DNA from 4 places in the Bacillus sp. URHA0034 genome. Region 3 is predicted to be linked to each of the others. Evidence: riboswitches for the same ligand, from Rfam matches in the RefSeq annotation. Region 3 holds a riboswitch; each other region holds the start of a gene.
The links. A riboswitch is a leader RNA that binds a small molecule or an ion and turns the genes downstream of it on or off. The one in region 3 is predicted to bind thiamine pyrophosphate.
Positions count from the first base shown of each region.

Region 1: linked by a shared signal. The riboswitch ahead of ACZ9EE_RS31905 (solute carrier family 23 protein) and the one ahead of thiM (hydroxyethylthiazole kinase) in region 3 are both predicted to bind thiamine pyrophosphate.
Region 2: linked by a shared signal. The riboswitch ahead of ACZ9EE_RS05675 (thiamine phosphate synthase) and the one ahead of thiM (hydroxyethylthiazole kinase) in region 3 are both predicted to bind thiamine pyrophosphate.
Region 4: linked by a shared signal. The riboswitch ahead of thiT (energy-coupled thiamine transporter ThiT) and the one ahead of thiM (hydroxyethylthiazole kinase) in region 3 are both predicted to bind thiamine pyrophosphate.

Region 1 covers NZ_JBWCDK010000002.1:6,138,937-6,144,899, forward strand. Annotated here, with positions in the region: gene ACZ9EE_RS31890 (3-oxoacyl-ACP reductase) at 1-497, opposite strand, end outside; gene ACZ9EE_RS31895 (acyl-CoA reductase) at 512-1,972, opposite strand; gene ACZ9EE_RS31900 (LuxE/PaaK family acyltransferase) at 1,965-3,110, opposite strand; gene ACZ9EE_RS31905 (solute carrier family 23 protein) at 3,107-4,435, opposite strand; TPP riboswitch at 4,558-4,667, opposite strand; gene ACZ9EE_RS31910 (peptidase dimerization domain-containing protein) at 5,020-5,364, opposite strand; gene ACZ9EE_RS31915 (sugar phosphate isomerase/epimerase family protein) at 5,429-5,963, opposite strand, start outside.
Region 2 covers NZ_JBWCDK010000002.1:717,746-723,708, forward strand. Annotated here, with positions in the region: gene ACZ9EE_RS05665 (DNA-3-methyladenine glycosylase) at 1-471, opposite strand, end outside; gene ACZ9EE_RS05670 (hypothetical protein) at 486-695, opposite strand; TPP riboswitch at 1,034-1,142, shown strand; gene ACZ9EE_RS05675 (thiamine phosphate synthase) at 1,245-1,874, shown strand; gene thiO (glycine oxidase ThiO) at 1,871-2,998, shown strand; gene thiS (sulfur carrier protein ThiS) at 3,009-3,212, shown strand; gene ACZ9EE_RS05690 (thiazole synthase) at 3,214-3,981, shown strand; gene ACZ9EE_RS05695 (thiazole biosynthesis adenylyltransferase ThiF) at 3,978-4,997, shown strand; gene ACZ9EE_RS05700 (LacI family DNA-binding transcriptional regulator) at 5,065-5,963, opposite strand, start outside.
Region 3 covers NZ_JBWCDK010000002.1:332,080-338,042, forward strand. Annotated here, with positions in the region: gene thiE (thiamine phosphate synthase) at 1-237, opposite strand, end outside; gene thiD (bifunctional hydroxymethylpyrimidine kinase/phosphomethylpyrimidine kinase) at 234-1,043, opposite strand; gene thiM (hydroxyethylthiazole kinase) at 1,058-1,864, opposite strand; TPP riboswitch at 1,948-2,058, opposite strand; gene ACZ9EE_RS03955 (glutaredoxin family protein) at 2,127-2,366, opposite strand; gene ACZ9EE_RS03960 (metallophosphoesterase family protein) at 2,359-2,868, opposite strand; partial or broken gene ACZ9EE_RS03965 (agmatinase family protein) at 3,169-4,205, opposite strand; gene hutI (imidazolonepropionase) at 4,183-5,475, opposite strand; gene hutU (urocanate hydratase) at 5,506-5,963, opposite strand, start outside.
Region 4 covers NZ_JBWCDK010000002.1:1,737,279-1,743,241, reverse strand. Annotated here, with positions in the region: gene ACZ9EE_RS10350 (GNAT family N-acetyltransferase) at 1-258, opposite strand, end outside; gene ACZ9EE_RS10345 (histidine kinase N-terminal domain-containing protein) at 376-1,530, opposite strand; TPP riboswitch at 1,742-1,850, shown strand; gene thiT (energy-coupled thiamine transporter ThiT) at 1,965-2,555, shown strand; gene ACZ9EE_RS10335 (FeoA family protein) at 2,715-2,939, shown strand; gene feoB (ferrous iron transport protein B) at 2,939-4,942, shown strand; gene ACZ9EE_RS10325 (FeoB-associated Cys-rich membrane protein) at 4,964-5,119, shown strand; gene ACZ9EE_RS10320 (helix-turn-helix transcriptional regulator) at 5,251-5,706, shown strand; gene ACZ9EE_RS10315 (transglycosylase domain-containing protein) at 5,826-5,963, shown strand, end outside.

The DNA of each region.
Region 1 (5,963 bases), 5.8 Mb from region 3:
ATCTTTGCGGTGGTATAGTCGTGATAAGGTATAATCGGAAAATCGATTAAATTACTGACCATATTGATGATTCTTCCGGACATTTGATTCTTCATATGAGGCATCGCCGCCTTACAAATGTTAAAAGCCCCCAGTACGCTCCCTTCCCATTGTCGATTATAGTCTTCCCATTCGATTTCCCAGGCCGTTTTCCTGGTTTTTGGATTAAAGGTATAATGGCTTAATGCATTATTTACCACTACATCAATGGCTCCAACCGAATCAATAATTTGTTCCATCATTTCATCCACCTGATCCTTATTGGTGACATCCGCCTGTATGGCCACTGCCTGTCCTCCTAAGGTCTCTATTTCACTTACCACACTTTCGGCAAGAGCTTGATTCTTCACATAATTAATGACTACAAATGAGCCTTCCTTAGCAAACCTTTTGGCCATCTCAGCGCCAATCCCTCTGCTTGCCCCCGTAATTAACACGATTTTATCCTGCAAATTCACCGTTTGCCCTCCTTTTATTCAAAATCGGTATCATACCGCTCCACATTTTGCTCTACATTCATCTCAATATCAGTCATCCTGACAAGATCGAGGAGATTAAACCTGCCATCATGGTGCCATCCAGGTTTTGCCTGATTCATCTCGCCAATCGAGGCTATTCGATTGACCCCGTATGCACCCAATTGATTGGCCAAAGAAAACAATCTGTCCGGTGAAACAGCCAGACCACATGATTGTAAATACTGCTGATAAGGCTTTATAGCAGAAAAGACACTTTCCTCTGATTCAACAGAGAATACATGAACGAATCGATTCAAAGGAGATCCCTCAAAACCAGTTTCTTTGTGATAAATCACTGTCCAGGAAGTGTCTGTTTGACTGGATAGTACAGATACGTTTTCATGTTGAAGGGATTCCAGCTGATAGCCGCTTCTTGCCCGTTGAATAGCCATCGACTCTTCATTTGTAAGCTTTGCCCGTGGTCTTTTTTTATGATAGCGTTCTAGTTCTGCGCCTAGCATCTGAGCAAATTGCTTTCCGCTAATCGCACCTCCCTCTTCCACATAAATCGTTTGCGGAGATAAACAGCTTTGTTGGTCATAGATACAAACATCTTCGGCAAGCTTTTTGATCGTTTCATAGTAAAGATCTGAAGTTAATGCTTCCTTCCCGATGTAGGCAAAGCTGATTTTATGTCCATAGCTTAAGAACTTTTTATGAAGAGGGACCTTGACTCTAAGTTTTTTAACGGTTTCGTTTGAACCGTATACAATCACTGCCTCGCATTTTTCGACAGCTGGATCTTCCAGTCCATCCGTCCCGCCTTTCCACGGGAGGATGGCGATGGTTTCCGCCAATTTTTTATCCACCTCTGCTAATGACTCCGTAAAGAGTACGGGAAAAAGAGGTTCTGACATCGATGTTTTGCCGATATTCCCTGACTTTACCAAAAGCCCCATAATCAAACTCCATACCTGTACTCCAGGAACATTCCCGGAGAAAACATGGAATATGGTACTTGGCCCAAAGGCTCTGCTCATCCCGCCTGACTTTCGAGGGCGAAACTCATCTAACATGGCAGGCTGGTCAAACTCCTCGTCAAGAAAGCGCAGCAATTCTTTTTTACGAAAGGTCCGTATATATCTTTTTAATTGAAGCCGTACCATTTCTTCATCATAGCCTGTCATCACAGGGATGAGACTTTCCGCTAATTTTCGGAGCGGATAGTCAGGATTCAGCCATTTTTGAACCGCCAAGTCTATTTTTTCAACAATATCCGTAATAGATAAAGTGGATAAATACTGGTCCCGATTCGATTGAACTTGTTGAATGATTCCCTTCAATTCTTCCCCCGTAATCACAGGGAATTTTAATATATACGTCCTATCTCTTGTGATAACTGTTTTTGACTGAAATTGGGTGAATTCAATGGAGTCCGGTACACAGAAAACATTTAGTTCCTCGATATTATTCATTTTGGCTGGCACCACCTGAATTTACCTGCATCAGCTGGTCCACCGCAATGGAACATCCTCTTGCCTCGGATCCCTTAATTCTTCCGACGAGCACAAATCCATGCTCCGTTTTATACCCCATATCTTCTGTTAAAATCGCCAGGCAGGAATTCCAGTTGGCAAGATCATAGTGAGCAATGACGCCTTTCTCCCCATCCTTAACCGGCTCTAATGTTTCAGTGTTAAGTATAACGGTCTTTACCCATGACGGACCTTTTTTATCAAAGATTCCTAAAGTATTTAGATAAGTGCTACGTATGGTTTGATCATAGATTTGCGAACTCAACTCTGTCATTCCATACATATTGATGCAATAATTACGTTCCACCTGAAAAAAATCATGGAAATCAGCGTATAAATTCTCCATTTCCACTTCACGGGATTGTCCCTTAAAGCCCCCGGTATCAAAAATTCGGCTATCATTTGCCAGATTGAACTGAAGTTGTTTTTCTTTCAGATAATCAAGTATATGGACATAGGCAAAGGTGGCGCCTATTAACAGCACAGGCTCTTTTTGTTTTTCACACCTTCTTAACTCGCTGATCAGCCCTTCTATATCTAGTCCCTTTTCAGTGAAGAAGAATTTGCTATTTTCAGTACCGAAAAAGGAAACGGCATTGGTTAAATATCTGGATAAAGAAGAATTTTGATTCAGATCTTCTGCAGGTGACAGAACAAAGATGGTCATATTCTCGCGATCAGGCAGGACAAAATCCTTAAACGGGCCCTTCATGGATGCATCCCACACCGCAAGATCCGGGTGATAATTTTTTCCCTTTGCCTCCGGGTTTGTAGTACCCGAAGTCATAAAAACGTGTTCCACTTCTTCTATTGGCTCACAGGATAATTTCAATTCTTTATATCCCTGAATGGGCATGGGAGGAATCTGATTCCAATGTTTGACGGTTAGAGGTGTCCTTTTTTTCGCCTGACAAAATTTCTTATAAGCAAGATTATGCTTGAACTGGTAACGAAACAATTTTAGCGCCAGCTCATTATAGGAATTTTCCTGTTCATCAGGATTAGTAAATCTTCCTTCTTCACAACTTATTATAAATTCAAGAATTTGTTCGGTTAGAATTTTAGAGTCTTCTCTCATTTTTGAGCCCCTCTTTTCAGTTTATTGGGTATGTTTATGAGTAATAACTGAAGCAGTACGCTTGAAAATGCTCCGATTAAAATACTGTTAGAAAGGAATGTACCCAGGATTCCTTTCAGATTCGTGGCATAGTTAGGCAATGAAATCGCAAGCAGAATGGAAAGCCCCATAATTAAATAGTTTTTTTCTGAATGCTCCGCTTTTGCTAAAATAGAAAAACCTGTCGATACAAGCGTCGCTGCCGCAGGTAAAAAGATACCCCCAACCACTGCATCAGGTGTTAATGCAAGCAGAGCACCAACCTTAGGAAAAAAACCGAACAACAAGAAAATCGCACCAGCCACCATAACTGGATATCTAGATCCGACTCCTGTCAACCTAAGCAGCCCGACATTTTGTGCATAAGCTGTAGTCGGGAAACCGCCAATAAGTGAAGAGAGGAATGACCCGGCTGATTCGCCTGCAAAGCCATTGCGAATCCGTTTTGAATCTATTTCCGTATGTAGCATCGCTCCCGATGCTTGATATACACCCATTGCTTCGATGATCGCTACGATATACGCCACAAAAAAGGTAAGAAAAGTGTCCCAATGAAAAGCTAAATTTCCGTATGGAAGCAGGTGCGGAATTCCGAACCACGGTTTACTGTCTATCATCGAAAAATTTGTTTTTCCTAGAATCATAGCAAGGACATCACCAATAACGAGAGCAATTAAGAATGAATAGGATTTCCAAATGCCTTTGCCAAAAAGAGATAATAATACAACAATAATCGAAGTTGAAATCGATAATAATAGAGTCGATGGGCTGGCAAACGACTCATCACCTGGGGACCCTCCTAAAAATTCGTATAAGGTAAACCCAGATAATGATATTCCAACCAGAAAGATGACGGTGCCAGAAATAACGGGTGTAAATAATCCTTTCAAACGTCCAATAATCCCGGTAATAGATAGCAGAAAAACGATAATGGAACTAAGGAAAATACCACCGCTTGCAGCTGCCAAGCCGTTCGCCTTGCCAGCAGCTATCATAATAGAATCAAATGCGGCAGATGGCCCTTGAATAATTGGCAATCTTACTAATTTGGCAGCTTGTGTCAATGTCACAATACCGGCTGTAATAAATATGGCATTAACGATATTGGCTGATTGTGATAGAGGTAACCCAATCATCGCCGCGACAAATATTGGATCAAGCCACACATTGGATACACCAACATGCTGCAGAGCATATAAAAAGGTTTTAAATGGAGGGAGTTTCTCCTCCAACCCAATAGGCATTTCTTTGTAGCTCATACTTTGACCTTCGTTGATCTCTTCCATGATGTAATCTCCTTCTCTATTTATCTATTTAAGTTTTATTGCTCCCTGTAATGATGCTGTTTTAATAGGAAAAAGCCAGATCCTGTAATGGACCTGGCTTTTGCAGCTTATGAAAAAAATAGACTTCCACTTAGCTACTTTCCTACGCTGGTATCATCCAGATCAGGTCCAAAGGGTTAAAAAACAGGTGTTTTTCTCTCAGCCCATAAATGGGGCACCCCTAGTAGTAATGCATATTTATGATATTCAATTTATAATAACTCGTAAATATATGAAAGTAAAGGTTCACGTCTTCTCTTTATTTATCGTTTTACCTTTTATAGTAGTTTTAGCGTTTTCCTGAATAGTACCTCGCACCCACGAGCAACATCTTCAAAAGAACTCCACTCATCGGGATGATGACTGATACCACTCTTGCTCCTTACAAAAATCATTCCAATATCTGTGAGTTCTCCCATCCCATCGCATCATGGGCAGGGCCGCTTGGTAATTCATAAGCAGGATACGGTAATTCTTGCAGAGAATCCTTTACTGCTTTCGTCACGATTGGTGAACTCTTCACAGATGAGAGGGATTGAACCTTCCTAATTCACACCAAAACCTTGGTTTGCCGCAATGGCCTGGATAGAATCATAGATTTTAGCAAATGTAGTTTCACGCCGCTCATTATCTATATCACGAACATCAAGTGTAAAATCCACTTTCCCGGGAATGACATTACTGCTTCCAGGTTTTACTTCCAATTTCCCTACTGTCGCCACATTTCCACTACTGTCCTGTGCAATTTTCTCAATCGCTAGAATACATTCTTCGGCAGGTGTTAACGCTCTCTTTCTCTCGTTCATCCCTGTCGTTCCTGCATGTCCCGCTTCACCCGTAATGGTTACTTCCGCCAATAAAAAATAGGAGAAGAACAATGTCTTCTCCAACCAGCCTTTTCAGTCTTTAAAAATATTATCAACTTTTCTGATTTTGAACAAGTCTTAATAAAAATTACTCTTTTACAGAAAATTTTTTCTCAGATTTTATCTTTTGTAAAAATCCCTGAACTCCCTCAAAAGCTTTCTTGGGAATCTGGTCATCCTCTTCCAAGAATGGCTCTTTGTGCAACACTTCAATAGAACCTGGTCCTGTATAATGAATGTTGTCCAACGCTCGGAAGAATCCTGTAAGGTATATCACACCTTCACCAGGCAGAAGGCGTTCTCCGTCGTGTGCATCGCTAGGAGCTTGATCAGTGTCGTTCACATGGACATACACGATTTGCTTTGGTGACAACGAAAGAAGGTCATCAATCGTTCCTTCCGTTGTATACCAATGATAACTATCGAGCAACAAACCGATATTCGATGCACCAATGCCGTCTATGTACTCTAATGTATCCTTCAACGTGTACACAAACGGATAGGCTTTATTGCGTAAATGATGAGGGCCGACAAATTCCAACCCCAACCGAATCCCATATGGTGCAAGAACATTTGCAATTAAACGAAAACGTAGTGCCAGTGCAAGCTCCACCCGTTTCTCT
Region 2 (5,963 bases), 390 kb from region 3:
TAAAGGAGAAGAAGTGAGAAGGCGGCCATAGTCATCGATTGTAATGCCCATTGATTTTGTCAATTTGCCGGGGCCGTTTGTCAGATTAGTCAGGACCTCGATTCCTCTTCTTTTTTTCATAAGCTCGATACCAATCACTGGTTCAATGGCTCGGACCAATACCGCTTCAGGTTTTTCTTCACCACCGCTAACTACATTGAACAGGCAGTGGGTGTGCATTAAATACGTATAGGTAAGACCCGAACGTTGGAACATGACTTCTGTTCTTTTCGTGCGTCTGTTTTGATGGCTGTGTGCAGCCCTGTCTCCAGGCCCTATGTAAGCCTCTGTCTCGACAATATAACCTGCCGTCATTCCTTCGTTCGTTTCTTTTACAAGCAGGCAGCCAAGTAATGCCCTTGCCAATTCGAGAGTGGGCTGGTCATAAAACTCCGCAGGTAACGGATCGATATCCAGTAAAGTATCTTCCATGCCTTATTCACTCCTTATAAAGGCTTATCTTTCTCTGTTATAAACCAACCATCAGGTTTTCTTTCAATATGAAACAAATTTTCATCAAACTTTTTTCTAAGTAATTTATACTCCTCATTTTCAAATTTCACCTGTGTTACTTTAATTTTCTTTAAGGTTATTTCCGGTTTCTCGACTTCAAAAATCAGGTCGTCTATTACAAAAAAAGTTTTCTGATGTTTCATTCTTTCCACTCCTTCCCCTTATAAATACATACGTATATAATTTGTTAAAAATGAAAAATTTCCTTGTTAATTTTCTGTAAAATAAACGGAATCTTATCATGATTTGAGCAATTCCTTAACAATCCTTGATTCCTACTTGGTTCGTGGGTACAGTATCAGTGGCTATCATGGTATTGGGTGAAGGTGAGCCACTACATATTCATTATACGCTAATTCGAAAAAAAAGCTTATATGGTCACAATAAAAGATCAGTTCTTACTAAATAAAATTATTTGACATTTCAATCAATGGTGATAGTATTGTACATGCAGGTAATTATTACAAATTCATATGGAAAATAAATCCGCTAGAGGTGCCTTTTTAAAGGGCTGAGATTGAAGTACTACTTCGGGACTCTATGAACCTGATCTGGGTTATACCAGCGTAGGGAAGTGGAAAACAGGATATTTGAATGTGCAATTTTCTCTTTCAAATGATCAAACCACTTTCTAAACATCGGAAAGTGGTTTTTTGTTTTTCACCTGTTCATAAGCGGAATCTTCTAAAGAGGTGACGCGAATTTTAACAAATGTTAAAGAGTTACATATCATTTCGAACGCTAAAATGCCAATCGAGCAGTTACGAGAGATTTTACTTGAGATTCACCCTTATGTAACGTCGATCCACTTAAGGGAAAAGCAACAAACAGCCCGGGAACTTTTTCAAGCGGTTGAATGGCTATCTAAAGACATCCCCCTTTCAAAAATTATTATTAATGACCGAGTGGATGTTGCTGTTGCCGCAAGAGTCGCAGGGGTCCAATTAGCCTATCATAGTTTGGACCAAGCGATTGTAAAAAAGGCGTTTCCAAGCTTAAAGGTAGGTAGTTCCATTCACTCTTATCAGGATGGAGAAAACGCTCTGAGGGACGGTGCTGATTACGTTCTGTTCGGCCACGTGTACCCTTCCCACTCTAAACAAGGTAAGACACCAAAAGGTATCGAGGAATTAGCAAAAGTAGCTAAACTGGCTATTCCGGTCATTGCTATTGGCGGGATCACACCTGAAAATACAAAACCAATCATTCAAGCTGGTGCTAAAGGTATTGCGGTTATGTCGGGTGTCTTAGATTCAAGCGATCCGTTAACCGCAGTAAAAGCGTATGTACATGCATTAAAAGATGGAGATGGTAAAAGGTGAAAAATTCATTTGATGTTGCCATTATTGGCGGCGGAATAAACGGAAGTTCCATTGCCTATCAACTTTCAAAGCTTGGGAAAAAGGTGGTTCTAATTGAGAAGAATCGTTTGGCTTGTGAAGCATCCAGTGCCGCTGCCGGAATGCTGGCAGCACAAGCGGAGATTGAAGATGATGGTCCCTTTTTTCAATTAGCTTTAAAAAGCCAGGGAATGTTTTCTTCCCTCTCAGACGAGTTATTTGAAATTACCGGAATCGATATTGAGTTTGTTCGTAAAGGCATGATTAAAATTGCCGAAACAGAAGAAAAAGCCACAGAAGTCAAACAACAAGCTACGTTTCAACGACATTGGGATCCAGAAATAGAATGGCTTGATTCTCATAGTATACGAGAATTGGAACCCTTCCTCTCCCCTAACGTTGCTGGCGGGATGTTCATCCCTAACGATGGCCATGTCCAGCCAGCTAAATTATCGAAGGCTTTTGCAAAGGCCGCAGAACAATTCGGGGCGACCATTCTCGAAAACACAGAGGTTCTTTCATTCAACTACGAAAATGACCGAGTAAACGGGGTTATAACCACTTTAGGAAACATCGATTGTAACCAGGTTGTCCTTGCAACCGGGGCATGGGCTTCAAAGCTAATGGATGAAACAGGGCTGGCTCTATCAGTCTATCCGGTCAAGGGTGAATGCTTTTCTGTTAAGACAGATATACCGATTATAAACAGAACGATTTTTTCGGATAAACGCTGTTACTTGGTTCCAAAACGCAATGGTGAAATCTTTATTGGTGCCACCCAAATTGATAATACATTTGACAAAAAAGTGACACCAAGCGGTATTGCTACATTAGTGGAAAGAGCCAGTCAACTGGTTCCACAGATTAAGGATGCCCCATGGGAGCGGGTTTGGGCTGGTCTTAGACCCCAAACTGGAGATGGTCTCCCTTATATTGGTGAACATCCATTATGGAAAGGATTGTTCATTGCAGCCGGACATTACCGGAACGGAATTTTATTAAGCCCGGTTACAGGTATGCTTGTGGCTGATTTATTGGATGGCAGACCAGATGGAAACCTGCTCTCGGCTTTCCGAATTGACCGGAATAAAACATTGGTGCATTAGGAGGTTAAACATGAACGTATTATTAAATGGAGAGTTTATTACATTACCAGATGACATTGACTCCGTTTCAGATTTACTTATGCATTATGAAGTCCACGATAAAGTCGTTGTCGTCGAAGTTAACGGGGAAATTCTAACTAGTGAAAATCACCAATGTACTAGATTATCAGATAAAGATCGAATCGAAATTGTCCATTTTGTAGGAGGCGGTTGAAATGTTAAAAATAGGCCCATTATCATTTAATTCTCGTTTATTGCTTGGAACTGGGAAGTACCCAAGCTTTGAAATCCAAAAGGAAGCGGTGGAAGTTTCTAAAGCTGAGATTCTAACGTTTGCTGTGCGGCGGATGAATATCTTTGAACCAAGCCAGCCCAATTTTTTAGAGCAGCTGGACACCAATAAATATACTTTACTTCCAAATACAGCTGGGGCAAAGACTGCCGCAGAAGCCGTGCGAATTGCTAAGCTAGCAAAGGCTTCTGGTCTCTGTGACATGATTAAAGTTGAAGTCATTGGCTGTGATAAAACATTACTACCTGATCCAATCGAAACTCTTAAAGCAACGGAAGAGTTAGTAAAAGAAGGATTTATTGTCCTTCCTTATACTTCTGATGATGTCGTCTTAGCAAGGAAACTACAAGAAGCTGGTTGTCATGCAGTTATGCCAGGAGCCTCACCAATTGGTTCTGGCCAGGGAATCATCAATCCAGTAAACCTTAGTTTTATTATCGAACAAGCCGTGGTTCCGGTTATTGTTGATGCTGGTGTAGGTTCCCCTGCCGATGCTGCATTGGCAATGGAATTAGGAGCCGACGGTGTATTATTAAATACAGCTGTTTCGGCCGCAACAGACCCGGTAAAAATGGCCAAAGCTATGAGTTTAGCGATTGAAGCCGGACGCTTAGGCTATGAAGCCGGGAGAATCGAGAAAAAGCGATATGCTGCTGCCAGCAGTCCAAAAGAAGGAATGAGCATCGGGTGAATAATCGGTACTCACGCCAAGAATTATTTTCACCTATTGGGATTGCAGGACAGGCAAAAATTTCAACTAAACATGTTTTAATCATAGGAGCCGGAGCACTTGGATCCGCAAGTGCCGAAGCTCTGGTCCGTTCCGGGATTGGTCAGCTAACCATCGTTGACCGGGACTATGTTGAATGGTCCAATTTACAGCGGCAGCAATTGTATACAGAGGAAGACGCAGACAATAGACTGCCCAAAGTCATTGCTGCTAAAAATCGATTAACAGCGATTAACTCTTCTGTGGACATTGAGGCCGTCATCGCCGATGCCTCTGTGTTAGAGCTTGAAGGATGGGCTAAACAAGTCGATCTTATTATAGATGCAACCGATAATTTTGATACAAGGATGATCATAAACGACGTATCACAAAAGTATGATGTGCCATGGATTTATGGTGCCTGTGTTGGCAGCTATGGAATCTCCTACACTATTATTCCTGAAAAAACCCCTTGCTTTACTTGTTTATTAGAAACAGTTCCACTAGGAGGATTAACTTGTGATACGGCTGGAATTATCAGTCCTGCTGTGAACATGGTTGTGTCTTATCAAATCAGTGAAGCATTAAAGATTTTGGTTGGTGATTTTGACTCATTGCGGAACAAGCTGGTTTCATTTGATTTATGGAAAAACCAACATAGTGCCATAAAAGTGGATAAATTAAAAAAAGAGGATTGTCCCTCTTGTGGGCAACACCGTTCATATCCCTATTTGTCGTTTGAGAATCAAACAAAAACAGCGGTATTGTGTGGAAGAGATTCCGTTCAGATCCGGCCTTCTCTTCCCATTGCCAGGGATTTAGAAGCATTAGAAAAAGTTTTAGTGAATCAAGGGGGAATAGTGCAGCGAAATCCTTACCTCCTATCGTTTAATGTCGATCCTTACAGATTGGTCGTTTTTAAAGACGGTAGAGTGTTAATACATGGAACGAAGGATATAGCTGAAGCAAAGGTGCTATATCATAGATATTTAGGATAAAAAGAACAGAGGTTTCCTTCTACACCCGTGATTAAAAAACGGCGTGTTGGAAGGAATCCTCTTTTGTTTAGCTGTTTGAAGTATTTAGTGGACAACATGATGCACGTTGTACCAATTTATGTGAAACAATAATACGTTTAGCCGGTTGTGAACTATTTTCAATTTTTTGGATTAAGCTCCTTGATGCTTCAATTCCAAGCTTTAAAATATTAATATCCATGGAAGTTAAAGGAGGCTTTGACATTTCTGACAGCAGGATATTATTAAAGCTAACAACAGAAATATCATCTGGAACCTTGATTCCTAATTCATCTAACTTATTAAGGACTCCCAGTGCCATGAAATCATCAACCACTAAAAGCGCAGTAGGTGGTTTTGGAAGAGCCATTAACTCATTAACTGCCTCTTGGCCCCCTTCCCTCAGGAATTCCTCATGTTTAATATATTCCTCATTTATAGGAAGGTTTGCCTCCTTTAATGCTTGTTTATAGCCATTTAAACGATCTACGGTGACCATTAGTTCAGTGCTGCCGCCAATAAAAGCAATTTGCTGGTGTCCAAGTTCAATCAGGTAATCGGCAGCCTCCTTCATTGCACCAACATTATCATTATCAACGTGTGCAATTTCTTCTGTATAGTTAGCTGGTTTTCCAATCACTACAAACGGAAAATCCATTTTTCTTAAGTACATGATGACCTGATCCTCCACTTTAGAATGTAAGAGAATCATCCCATCTACTCGTTTTCCTTGAACCATTTCAATTACTGCTTCAAAAGTTTCTTGTTCTGATCTTCCTGTTGTCATTTGCAGGGCATACTTTTTTTCGTGTGCCCCTTCACTAATCCCCTGCAACACCGTCGAAAAAAAAGGATTTTGGAAAACTACATCCCCCGAGCTTGGCATTACAAGTCCAATTGTTTGAGTTGTTTTACTAGAAAGACTTCTTGCATTCAGGTTAGGATGGT
Region 3 (5,963 bases):
TAACTCAATGTCATCATTGACAATGAAGGGGATTTGATTTTCTTTACAGATGCTCTGCAATTGTCTTGCCAGTTCGTATTTTTCCGTTCCTGTTAATGCATTCTTCCCCTTTTCACGAAATTGAAAAAGGGTAACGCCCCCAGCGATTGCTTCTTTTAATACGTCTGCTGGATCTTTGCGGCAGTTAGGACTGCCCATGATAAAATAAACCTTTAAAGCCTCTCTCAGGTTTTTCATCGATTGTATAGCTCCCTTCTCTTCCGAAACGCCCCATGGTTCGTCGGGCCATGCCCATGACCGATATCGATGCCGTCCTCAATGGCCGCCTGAATAAACTCCTTTGCTGTTAACACAGCATCATATACAGATGCCCCTTTTGCCAGTTCCGCCGTTAACGCTGCGGAAAAGGTACACCCGGTTCCGTGTGTATTTTTCGTCGGAATTCGTTTATTGGTAAAAGTGTAAAATTCGCTGCCATCATAAAGTAAATCGGTGGACGCTGACTCATCTTCATCATGGCCGCCTTTGATCACAACCGTTTGAACTCCTAGTTCGCACAACTTCAAAGCAGCTTCCTTCTTATCATCTGCGCTTTTAATCGTCATACCAGTTAGTACCTCTGCCTCTGGAATATTCGGGGTAATCACTTTGGCAAGCGGCAACAAATAAGTCTTCATGGCAAAAATCGCTTCCTGCTGCAATAAAGAAGCACCGCCTTTGGCAATCATTACAGGATCGACCACAAGGTTCTCCCATTGATATTTCCGTACTTGCTCAGAAACAGCTTCAATAATATCCGAGCTAAACAGCATCCCCGTTTTCACAGCATTCGTGCCGATATCTTCGCCGATTGCCTTAATCTGTTGGACTACCGCTTCTGGCGACATCGGATAAACGCCATGGACTCCTAACGTATTTTGCGCGGTCACCGCTGTGATGGCCGACATACCAAAAACCGCTAATTCTTGGAATGTCTTCAAATCCGCTTGAATTCCAGCTCCGCCGCCGCTATCTGAACCAGCGATTGTTAATGCTCTTTTCATGCTACAAACCTCCGCTATAATTTTTTAATCGAAACATTAGAAATAATATCTTCTTCCGAAACAAGTGCTAATTGATTTAAAAATTCAATTTGGAAACTTCCAGGTCCCGCTTCCGCAGTTTTGTTTGCCGCCTTTTCCGCAGCAATCCCGTAATAGGCTAAAGCCGCTGCCGCTGCCCACAGTACATCTTTTTCCACTCCCGTAAAGGCACCAATTACTGAGGTTAATAGACAGCCCGTACCCGTTACTTTTGTTAAAATCGGATGGCCCCCGGAAACAATATAAGTTGTTTCACCGTCTGAAACGATATCCTCTTTACCAGTGATCACCACAACACTGCCCGTTGTTTGCGCAGCCTTGATCGCAAGCTCGACGGTGTTTCCGTTTCCTGCTCCTGCATCAACACCTTTGATTTCCCATTTTTCGCCGATCACATTCGATACCTCGGCTGCATTTCCGCGCACCACTGAAACCTTGACTTCATTCATTATTTTGTGGGCAGTCTCGGTTCGGTATGGTGTAGCCCCTGCACCAACCGGGTCGAAAATAACCGGAACCCCGTGCTCATTCGCTGATTTCCCAGCCATAATCATACTGTCAACGTTTTCGGCATTTAACGTACCAATATTCAACACTAGTGAACTAGCAATCTTAGCCATATCAGCAACTTCTTCCTTGGCATAGGCCATGACTGGAGATGCACCAAGGGCAAGCAAACCGTTCGCAGTAAAATTTGTCACAACCACATTGGTGATATTATGTACAAGCGGGCTAACCTCTCTTACTCTATTTAATGTTTCATACACATAGCTTTTTTCCAACTTACTCTCCCCTTTTCATTTTTAACATAAAAAAACCAGCTCCAATAAATGGACCCGGTTAGTTTTGAATGCGAAACAAAAACTATCTCACTCGACTACTTTCCTACGCTGGTATTACCCAGATCAGGTCCAAAGGGTTAAAAACTACAATGTTTTCTCTCAGCCTGATTCACAGGGCACCCCTAGTAGATCTTCTATTATTCAATTACTCACTCATATTAACGCTTATATTCTTCAATGTAAAGGAATTGTTTCTACTAGACTAACTCTTGGCTAATTCGATGATCTCCTTTAGCTCATTGGTAAATCCCTTGACGGCTCGTTGATTGAGCACGGTGACTGGGACCCCCAGGAAGCCGTATTTTTCCACTTCTTTTTGGAAAGCAGGATTTTTCGAAATGTCCCTCGCTTCAAAAGGAATCCCTTCTTCCGTGAGGACCCGTTTGACCATCGTACATTCAATACAATCGTTGGTTGTATAGACGATAACTGTTTTACTCATTTGTTTCTCCTTTATTCGAAAAAAAGATATGCTCTGCTTCTATCGTATCACCAATCTCAAAAATGCCAAAGGAAAACAGCTTCTGCCGACGTTTATCAGTGGGGGAGCCAGGGTTAAAAAGCAGTATGCCATTTTCCACTTTTTTCACAGGGATATGAGAATGGCCAAAAATAATACAATCGACTTCATTCTCGGCAAACACTTGGATCGCACGCTTTTCGGTCGTTTTCCCTTTGCCATGACCATGGGTAATACCTATCTTAAACCCGCCCAACTCTAAAATTCTTTTTTCGGGGAAATGTTCCTTGATGGTATCATCGTCGACATTGCCGAAGACCCCTTCGACTTTTGCATAGGTTTGAAGCTCATGAAACACATCGATTGTTTGCCAATCGCCTGCATGAATAATTAAATCCGTATCAGCTAATTCCGCAGTTAATCTGTCCGGAAGTCCTTTGGTACGTTTAGGTAGATGGGTATCGGAAATAATGACAATTTTCATCGTTCATCCCTCGTTCAGCATAGTGTACAGTAAATCTATTATATAACAACGGCCCCGTATGTTGAATTCTAGTGATTACTGCGTTTTATTCCTCGGGAAAGCGCAGAAACAGACATTTCTCGCGCAAGTCTGTCGGAAAACAAACTGTTATAGTATATCATGTCAAAAGTCAAAAACCTTGAGTGAAATTCAACCTTATCGTACCACGACAAGTGGAGCAAAATTTTAAAAGAATGGCCAACCACTCCCCGTCTCAGAAGGAACGGAAAATTAGGTTGGTCATTCTTTTTTATTCATTAGTTAGTTATTTGGCTTGTTTATATCATTTACGGTGCCTGTCACCTTTCGTAACATTATCCCTGTAAGAAAGGTTAAAAAGACGTGGGTGCCGAGTTTTACGGTTGGCTGGACGAAGGTGTCTCTTAGTGGGTCGAGACAGACGATATCGATGGCTTTGACTCTTGGATGCATGGCAGCGGTGAGTACGGCATCAAGGAGCTCTGCCGTTGTCATCCCTCCAGGCGTTCCGGCCGGAACACCTGGGGCATAGGCGATATCGAGGACATCCATGTCGACAGTTAAATAGATCATATCCACTTTTTTCGCCAGTGCAGCCAAGCTTTCACTCACCGTTTCTTCGATCCCCCTTTTGCGCGCCTTGCGAAGGGTAATATAATTTACCCCTTTTTCATCTGCATACTCCTTTAAATCTTTCGTATTAAAAAACCCGTGTAAGCCAATGTTGTACAGGTTAGAACCTTCCACCACACCACTTTCGATCAAGTTTCGCATTGGTGTTCCATTTGACGGCCCATTATCGGCTAGACTCCTTAAATCAAAATGGGTATCAAATTGCAAAATCCCGATTTTCTCGCGTGGTTTGGCCCAATGTAATCCTTTCACCATCATCGCCGTGATCGAGTGGTCACCGCCGACTGCCGCCACGGTCGATGTGGTAAAATTCCGATGGATCGTAGCTGATGCCTCTACAATATTGTCATGACAGCGGCGAATGTCGGTTACATGCATAGGAACATCCCCTGCATCCAGCGCTGTTATTTCAGCTAAATCGAGGGCTTCATCGACGTTATAGGTAGTGAATCCCTTCCATGCCAGCCGAAATGCATCGGGAAATTCCGAGGCACCGGAGGGACTAATCGATGATCGAGAGAGCGGTACACCTACTACACAATATCAATGTTCCTAGTATCTTCAGGATTAGAATCCGTGGTTAGCGGCCGGATCCATTCATGGACTTTGGTTATTTCGGCGTTTTCTCCATTATTTACCCAAATAAAGCTTGGCGGATTTAATTTAGGATAGAGAAAGCTCTTCAACCAATCGACCTCCCTTTACCACGACCTTGCCCTTTTTGATTACAGTATCGGTATGATTTATTCCATATGAATATTGGAGTTTCATATAATTTCCCACGTTAAAAATCGTTACATCGCCCTTTTTACCAACTTCTAAACTGCCAATTTCGTGTCCGCGCCCAATTGCATGTGCAGCATTGATCGTTGCTGCAGCGATCACCTCCGCCGGTGTCAGCCCCATTTTTAAACAGGCTAGATTCATAATAAAGGGCAAAGATACGGTTGGCGAAGAACCAGGGTTACAATCTGTCGACAGTGCTACAGGTACTCCAAGATCGATTATCTTTCGGCCATTGGCTGATTCCGCCATTAAAAAATAGGCGGTCCCTGGCAGCAAGACCCCGACCACGCCTCTGTCGGCCATTGCTTTTAGCCCTTTTTCCGATGCCTTTAATAAATGGTCGGCTGATATGGCGCTTACTTCAGCAGCCAGCTCTGCTCCTTCATAAGGTTCAATCTCATCAGCATGAATTTTCGGGAGTAGCCCAAAACGCTTCCCGGCTTCAAGAATCGTTCGTGCTTGCTTAGGGGTAAATACCCCCTGTTCACAGAAAACATCATTAAACTCCGCTAAACTGTGTTCGGCCACCTTCGGAATCATTTCTTCCACCAGCAGTGTCACAAATTGATCGGGATTGTCCTTGTACTCTTTCGGTACCGCATGGGCTCCCATAAACGTCGACACTACGTCAATTGGATGCTGCTCATTCAGTTGTTTTGCCACTTCCAGCTGCTTCTGTTCTGTTTTCCATTCCATCCCATAGCCGCTCTTTGCTTCAACCGTTGTTACGCCATGAAGCAGGAATTGATTTAACCGCTCAAAGCTTTCTTGAAAAAGTTCCGCATGGGTGGCGTGCTTTGTCCGTCTAGTAGTAGCATGGATGCCCCCGCCGGCATTCATAATTTCTATATACGTGGCACCATTGAGCCGCATGTTAAATTCATTTTCCCTGCTGCCGGCAAAAACTAAGTGGGTGTGCGGGTCGACGAGGCCCGGTGTGACAAGCTTACCTGCCGCATCAACCACTTCTGCCTGATCGATTCGCGCAGCATATTTTTCAAAAAGCTCCTCGTCTTGGCCTACCGCTTGAATGATTCCATCCTCAATCCACACACTGCCGTTTTCAATGATGCCAAGATTAGACATTGCTTCATTTACAAGGGGAGCCTGTGAACTCCCTGTTAAGGTTACCAGCTGTGAGGCCTTCCTGATAAAAATTGCTTTGCTCATCTATTCACCATCTCTCATTTGTTAGTTGTCCTAGTCGAGCATCGGCATGTTAATGCCCTTTTCCTTTGCCGTTTTGATGGCTAATTCATAACCGGCATCGGCATGACGGACGACACCCATTCCAGGGTCGGTGGTTAAAACCCGTTGCAGCCGAACCGCTGCCTCCTTTGTCCCATCTGCGACAATCACCATTCCGGCATGCTGTGAATAGCCCATTCCTACTCCGCCGCCATGGTGAACCGAAACCCAGCTTGCGCCGCCAACTGCATTGATCATGGCATTTAAAATGGGCCAGTCGGACACTGCGTCACTGCCATCCTTCATGTTCTCTGTTTCGCGGTTTGGCGAGGCGACCGAACCTGCGTCTAAATGATCACGGCCAATCACGATCGGGGCCGAAACTTCTCCGGACGCAACCATATCATTAATGAGCTTTCCAAATTTGGCACGATCCCCGTAGCCTAGCCAGCAAATACGAGCCGGCAGAC
Region 4 (5,963 bases), 1.4 Mb from region 3:
AATCTGGTGTAAACCCAGGGAGCCGACAAGTTCACCTCGATATAGAATCCCCACATTCAGGCCGCTGTTCTCGGCAAATTGATTAAGCCATATGGGAATAACCGTTTCAACTTGATACGGAGCGGTCATACTATCCACCCAGGGCATCCATTCCCGCAAATGTTCGCGATTCTCCTCAATAAGTTGAAATAACGTTAGAGAGTGATGCGGTTGAAACAATTGAAGCTCGATTTCATGATCTACTTTTAATGTAAACATTGGCCCATTCTCCCGATGATGATTTTTGGTACATCATATGCGCAGTCGGCCCGGAACGGGAGATGAAACTAAAAGAAAAAAATCCCTGCTTATTAAAAAGGGGATTTGATGATGTTACTATAGAGTAATTTCTTGGTCGTCTAATTGGTCTAATGCTACTGGTAAGAAAATGGAAAAGGTGGTTTTATCCTGTGAAGAGTCACAGGTTAATTTTCCTTTATGTTTTTCAATTATTTCTTTACAGACAAAGAGCCCCAGGCCTGTTCCTAATTTTTTTGTAGTGAAAAAAGGTTCAAAAATGGTTTTATGCAATTCGGAAGGAATGACAGGTCCATTATTTGAGATACTTATTTTAATCGTTGTATTGTCTTCTAATGAACTTATGATCTCAATGGTTGGATTGGTTACCTCATGATGATTCAAAACATCAATCGCATTGAAAATGATATTGATAAAAACTTGTCTTATTTCATCTGCATAGCCAATCAAGGTGAAATCACCGGTCAAATGATTTTGAATCTTAACTTTACCATCTAAAATGCTCGGGTAGAGGAAATTTAAAACCTCATCTATTAAGTTATTTAATTTGAAGTAAACCTTTTCCTTGCCAATCAGCTCTTTTTTTGAAAGCAGCAAAAACTGTGAGATCCGAAAATTAAGCTGATCTAATTCGCTTGAAATAATATCTAAATATCGCATATTTGGATAATCAGCTTTTAGTAATTGTATAAATCCTTGTACTGATGTAAGCGGGTTTCTAAATTCATGAATAAAGCTTGAGGTCATTTGGCCGAGTAGTGTTAAGCGATCTTGGTGGGTTGAATCAATAAACATCGTCTTTTCTTCAATAATTTTATTTTTTGCTTCCGAATAATGGGATACGGCAAAATATAAAAATTTATCAAAACAGAAATTAATATCATTAATCGATTTCTGCAGGTCGGACCATGTGAGTCCTGTTTTACTTAAATAGCTATATAAAACGGTCCGGCCGGTATTGACATTGTAAACAAAATCACCAATGTTAATGTCTGCCAAAACTCGTTCCTTTGAAATATCAATGGCAATCTTTTCAATAACATTTAATAATTCTTCCTTTGATAAGGTATGCATGGTAAGAATGACATCTAATAGGGCTTCGGCATTTTCACGAATTTTACCTTTAAAGGGATCACCCTGGTAAATCATTATTGTTTCTTCCCATTCTTGTACTAATTGCTGTTTGTTATGCGCAAAAAAGGCGACTAAATCCGTTTGTTCTCCCGTAGACATGTTGTTTCCCCCTATTGGTTTTAACCAACTGATTACCATGATAATTCGCTGATGATTGTAAAAATCCTTTATAAAATTGTAGAAAAATTTTTTACCTAGTAAAATGTTGTTAATTATTAATCATTTAGAAGGAAATTGATAACATTCCCTAAAATAAAAATCTTGTTTAATTAGAGGAAGAGTAGTATATTTTTTATGGATAACAATTGAATACTTCCACAGGGGGAGCTGCTTTTTATGCGGCTGAGAGTGAACGACCAAGTTCTGACCCTATGAACCTGTTAGTTAACACTAGCGTAGGGATGTGGTTTGCTAAATACAAAAGCAATTCAGACATTCCTTGTCTGGATTGCTTTTTTTCTTCTATTTACGGGTGCCATATAGTCTATGGGAAGAGATCAAGAGGTTCCAATTAGATAAAGGGGGAGAAGTTGGTGTATCAAACGAGAAGTAATACATTATTTATCGCAGAGGTTGCTGTATTTACTGCGCTTGCTTATTTATTAGATTTCGTAGCGGGGATTGTTTCTTTAAAAATTTGGCCGCAGGGTGGTTCCATATCCATTGCGATGGTACCAATATTTCTGATTGCCTATCGCTGGGGGATTAAAGGCGGACTTTTAACAGGCTTTTTATTAGGGTTACTTCAGTTTATTATGGGATTTTCACAAGTTTATACGATTGTTCAAGGAATTATTGATTATTTTATTGCTTTCACAGTAGTTGGAGCCTCAGGGATTTTTGCTTCAGCGATCAAAAAAGCACTGAATGAACAGAACAAAGGAAAATGGATGACGTACGTAATAACTGGGGCATTTTTGGGAAGTGCGCTAAGATATATTTGCCATGTGATTTCCGGAATTGCCTTTTTCGGAGAGTATGCTCCTAAAGGCCAGCCGGTAGCTATCTACTCATTACTTTATAATGGAACTTATATGCTGCCGAATTTCATCATAAGTGCAATCATCACCGTTTTGTTAATTAGTGCACTACCAAAGAAGATGGTTCTGCAAAAAAGTCTATAAGAACGAAGAAAAGGAAAGGATTATCTTTTCCTTTTTTTTTGCATTTTAAGATTTTTTTTCGAACTTTTGTCAAATTTATTATGCTTATTAACTCAAAAAAGTGTTAAAATACATTTAGAAAGATAATCATTCTCAATTAACTTAGATAGGGTGATATACATGTTTGGAGCTTTAAAAGCAGGAGATAAAGGGAAAATAATTGATCTTTCTCATGTTGGTCACCTCGTTCAAAGACGCTTACTCGATTTAGGAATAACTGAAGGATCTGAAGTCTGTGTAAAATGTGTGATGCCATTTGGCGGACCGATTATGATAGAATCATGCGGCCAGTGTGTTGGACTGCGCCGGAAAGAAGCAGTTCAGATTGAAGTGGAGAGAATATAATGGAAATCGCTCTAATTGGAAACCCGAATACTGGAAAAACCTCATTATTTAATAATTTAACAGGTTCCTATGAGTATGTTGGTAACTGGAGCGGTGTAACAGTTGAAAAGAAAGTCGGCGTTTTCAAGAATAATATTGGACAATTAATAGATTTACCTGGAGTATATACTCTTAACCCTTTATCAAAGGATGAGGGGGTTGTTACCTCTTTCTTTTTGAATGAATCCGTTGACCGATTATTAAATATATTAGATGCATCCCAATTAGAACGTAATTTACATTTAACGTTGCAATTGCTCGAGTTTGAGAAGCCTGCACTTATAGGTTTAAATATGATTGATGTTGCTAATAAACGGGGTATTCATATTGATGCCTCTAAGCTTGCTGAGGGACTTGGCGTTCCAGTTGTGCCTGTAGTGGCCCGAAGCGGAAAAGGTTGTGACAAGCTTGTTGATGTAATCTCTACAAAATCAATTCAGCCTGTGAATAAACATCTTGTCTATTATGGTAAAGAAGTCGAGGAGGGAATTTCTGCCATTACCGGAGAAATAACGGGTAAGACCAGCCACTCTACACGTTTTCTAGCCATTCAATATTTTGAGGGGAATCAATACGTTCGAAATTATGTTAACAGTATTGCCAATCCTCAAAGGATAAACGATATTGTAAACAACTTGGAAAACAAGCTGCAAGCACAGTTGGATAAAAAGTCACTTGCCAATTATATTTATTTAAAACGAAGAGAAGTGATTGAAAAAATCGTTGCGGATGCAGCAAGCAAAAGTCACTCAGGTTTACCACTTTCTGAAAAAATTGATAGCATAGTAACAAATCGCTTTCTAGGGATGCCTATTTTTCTTTTGCTAATGTATTTCATGTTTATGCTGACATTTGATTGGCTGGGAACACCACTTTCTGATATACTTGATGCCTTTCTAACTGGACCAGTTACTACAGGCTTTGAGGCAGTCTTGAGTGCGATTCATGCCTCAGATTTTATTCACGCCTTAATTATTGAAGGATTAGTAGCAGGTGTTGGCGGCGTACTAGTGTTTGTACCGCAAATTTTTATACTTTTCTTGTTTATTTCCTTATTAGAAGACTCAGGTTACATGGCACGTGTTGCCCTTGTAATGGACCGCATAATGGAATCGGTAGGATTAAATGGCAAAGCGTTTATCCCGATGATGATCGGCTTTGGCTGTAATGTACCTGGGATTATGGCTGCTAGAACAATAGAAACACCTAGGGAGAGACTATTAACTATCCTTTTAACACCACTAATGTCATGTTCAGCAAGATTACCGGTATACGCCTTATTTGTAGGGGCTTTTTTTGCAGGGCATAAGGCATTCGTCGTCCTTAGCCTATACGTGTTGGGAATTGTGGTAGCATTAACGTTAGCGAAAATCTTTTCTAAAACTCTACTAAAATTAGAAACATCTTTATTTGTAATTGAACTACCTCCGTACAGACTTCCACAGTTTCAATCATTATGGAGAAGTACTTGGGATAAAGGGAAAGGATTTGTTAGAAAGGCTGGAACATTTATTTTTGCCGGTTCGGTCTTTATCTGGCTGTTATCCTATGCTGGTCCTGATGGTTTAAAGGTGGATATGGATCATAGCTACTTAGCTGCCATTGGTAATATAATCGCACCTATTTTTGATCCGATTGGCTTTGGCACCTGGCAGGCAGCTGCTTCCTTAATAACGGGCTTCCTGGCAAAAGAAGCGATTATTTCAACGATGAATATTATTTACTTTGTGCCAAATGATGCAAGCCTGCAAGGGTTATTGGCTCATTACTATACACCGCTTGCAGCCTATAGTTTCATGGTCTTTATCCTATTGTATATTCCTTGTCTAGCAACGACGGCAACGATTTATAAGGAAACAGGTTCTAAAAAATGGACGGCTTTTGCCATGATATATGCGTTTGTGATTGCCTATGTATTATCCTTGGTCATATATCAAGGCGGAAAATTGTTTGGTTGGATGTAAAATCTGGAAGGGGTGGAACGAATGATTGCTAGTATCATAATCGGCGTGGCTATTTTTGGGTATGCAGCCTGGGCTTTAGTAAAGTTTATAAATAAATCCAAGAAGGGAAAATGCGCCGCCTGTGATTTGAAAAGTTCTTGTTCAAGTCAGTGCAGTATTCCACCACAAATAAAATAAAAGTATTTTAAAACTGCTATAGTGATTTATAGCAGTTTTTTATTGTTATGGAAATTATAAAATTTGAAATTTGAATACTCTAATAATCTTGTGTAAAATTACACTAGAAGAAATTGAAGGAAGGGCTTACTGTGACCAGGGATGAAATTATTATGCAGGTTTCTGAGAAGCTTCGTCTAATTAGGGCAGAAGCCGGTTATACACAGGATAAGATGGCTGATATTATTGGTGTCTCGAAGAAAACTCTTGTTCAAATTGAAAAGGGGAGGGTTTTAGCTGGCTGGTCGACGGTTGTTGCAATTTGTGCCCTTTTCCGAGAAACGGAGACGGTCCAATTTTTATTTGGAAATGAACCCCTTGAGGTATTAGAAACAGTTGCCCTAAACGGAATTGATCTTCGGAAAACAAAAACGCTTGGAGGCCGAGTTTGGTGGAGGGTAATTTCACAAAAAAACAGCTTTATTCTCCAACAAAATATTTTAAGTAAGCATTTTCGGATACTAGATGATCAAAACTATCGTATCTTTTCAAGCTTCGATGAAAAGCTTTCCAAACAACGCTTTAAAGAACTGGTAAAAAGTGAATAATAGAATTACGAAAAGATGTGGTCTCGGCCCATCTTTTTTTGATAAAGATGTTATAAGTCCTAATAAATAACCGGAAAGTATACCTTTAAAAGAGATTACAGCTAAAGGATGTCATCATAGTGGTATTTACTAATAAAGTAATCGGGCTCTATAAACAGCTGAAAAAGAGGCATTTGTTTCAAGTGATTGTTTTATTGATACTGATTTTAATACTATCCTTTGTCGGCTTTCTTTCCTATTTTACAAAGGATGCAGAT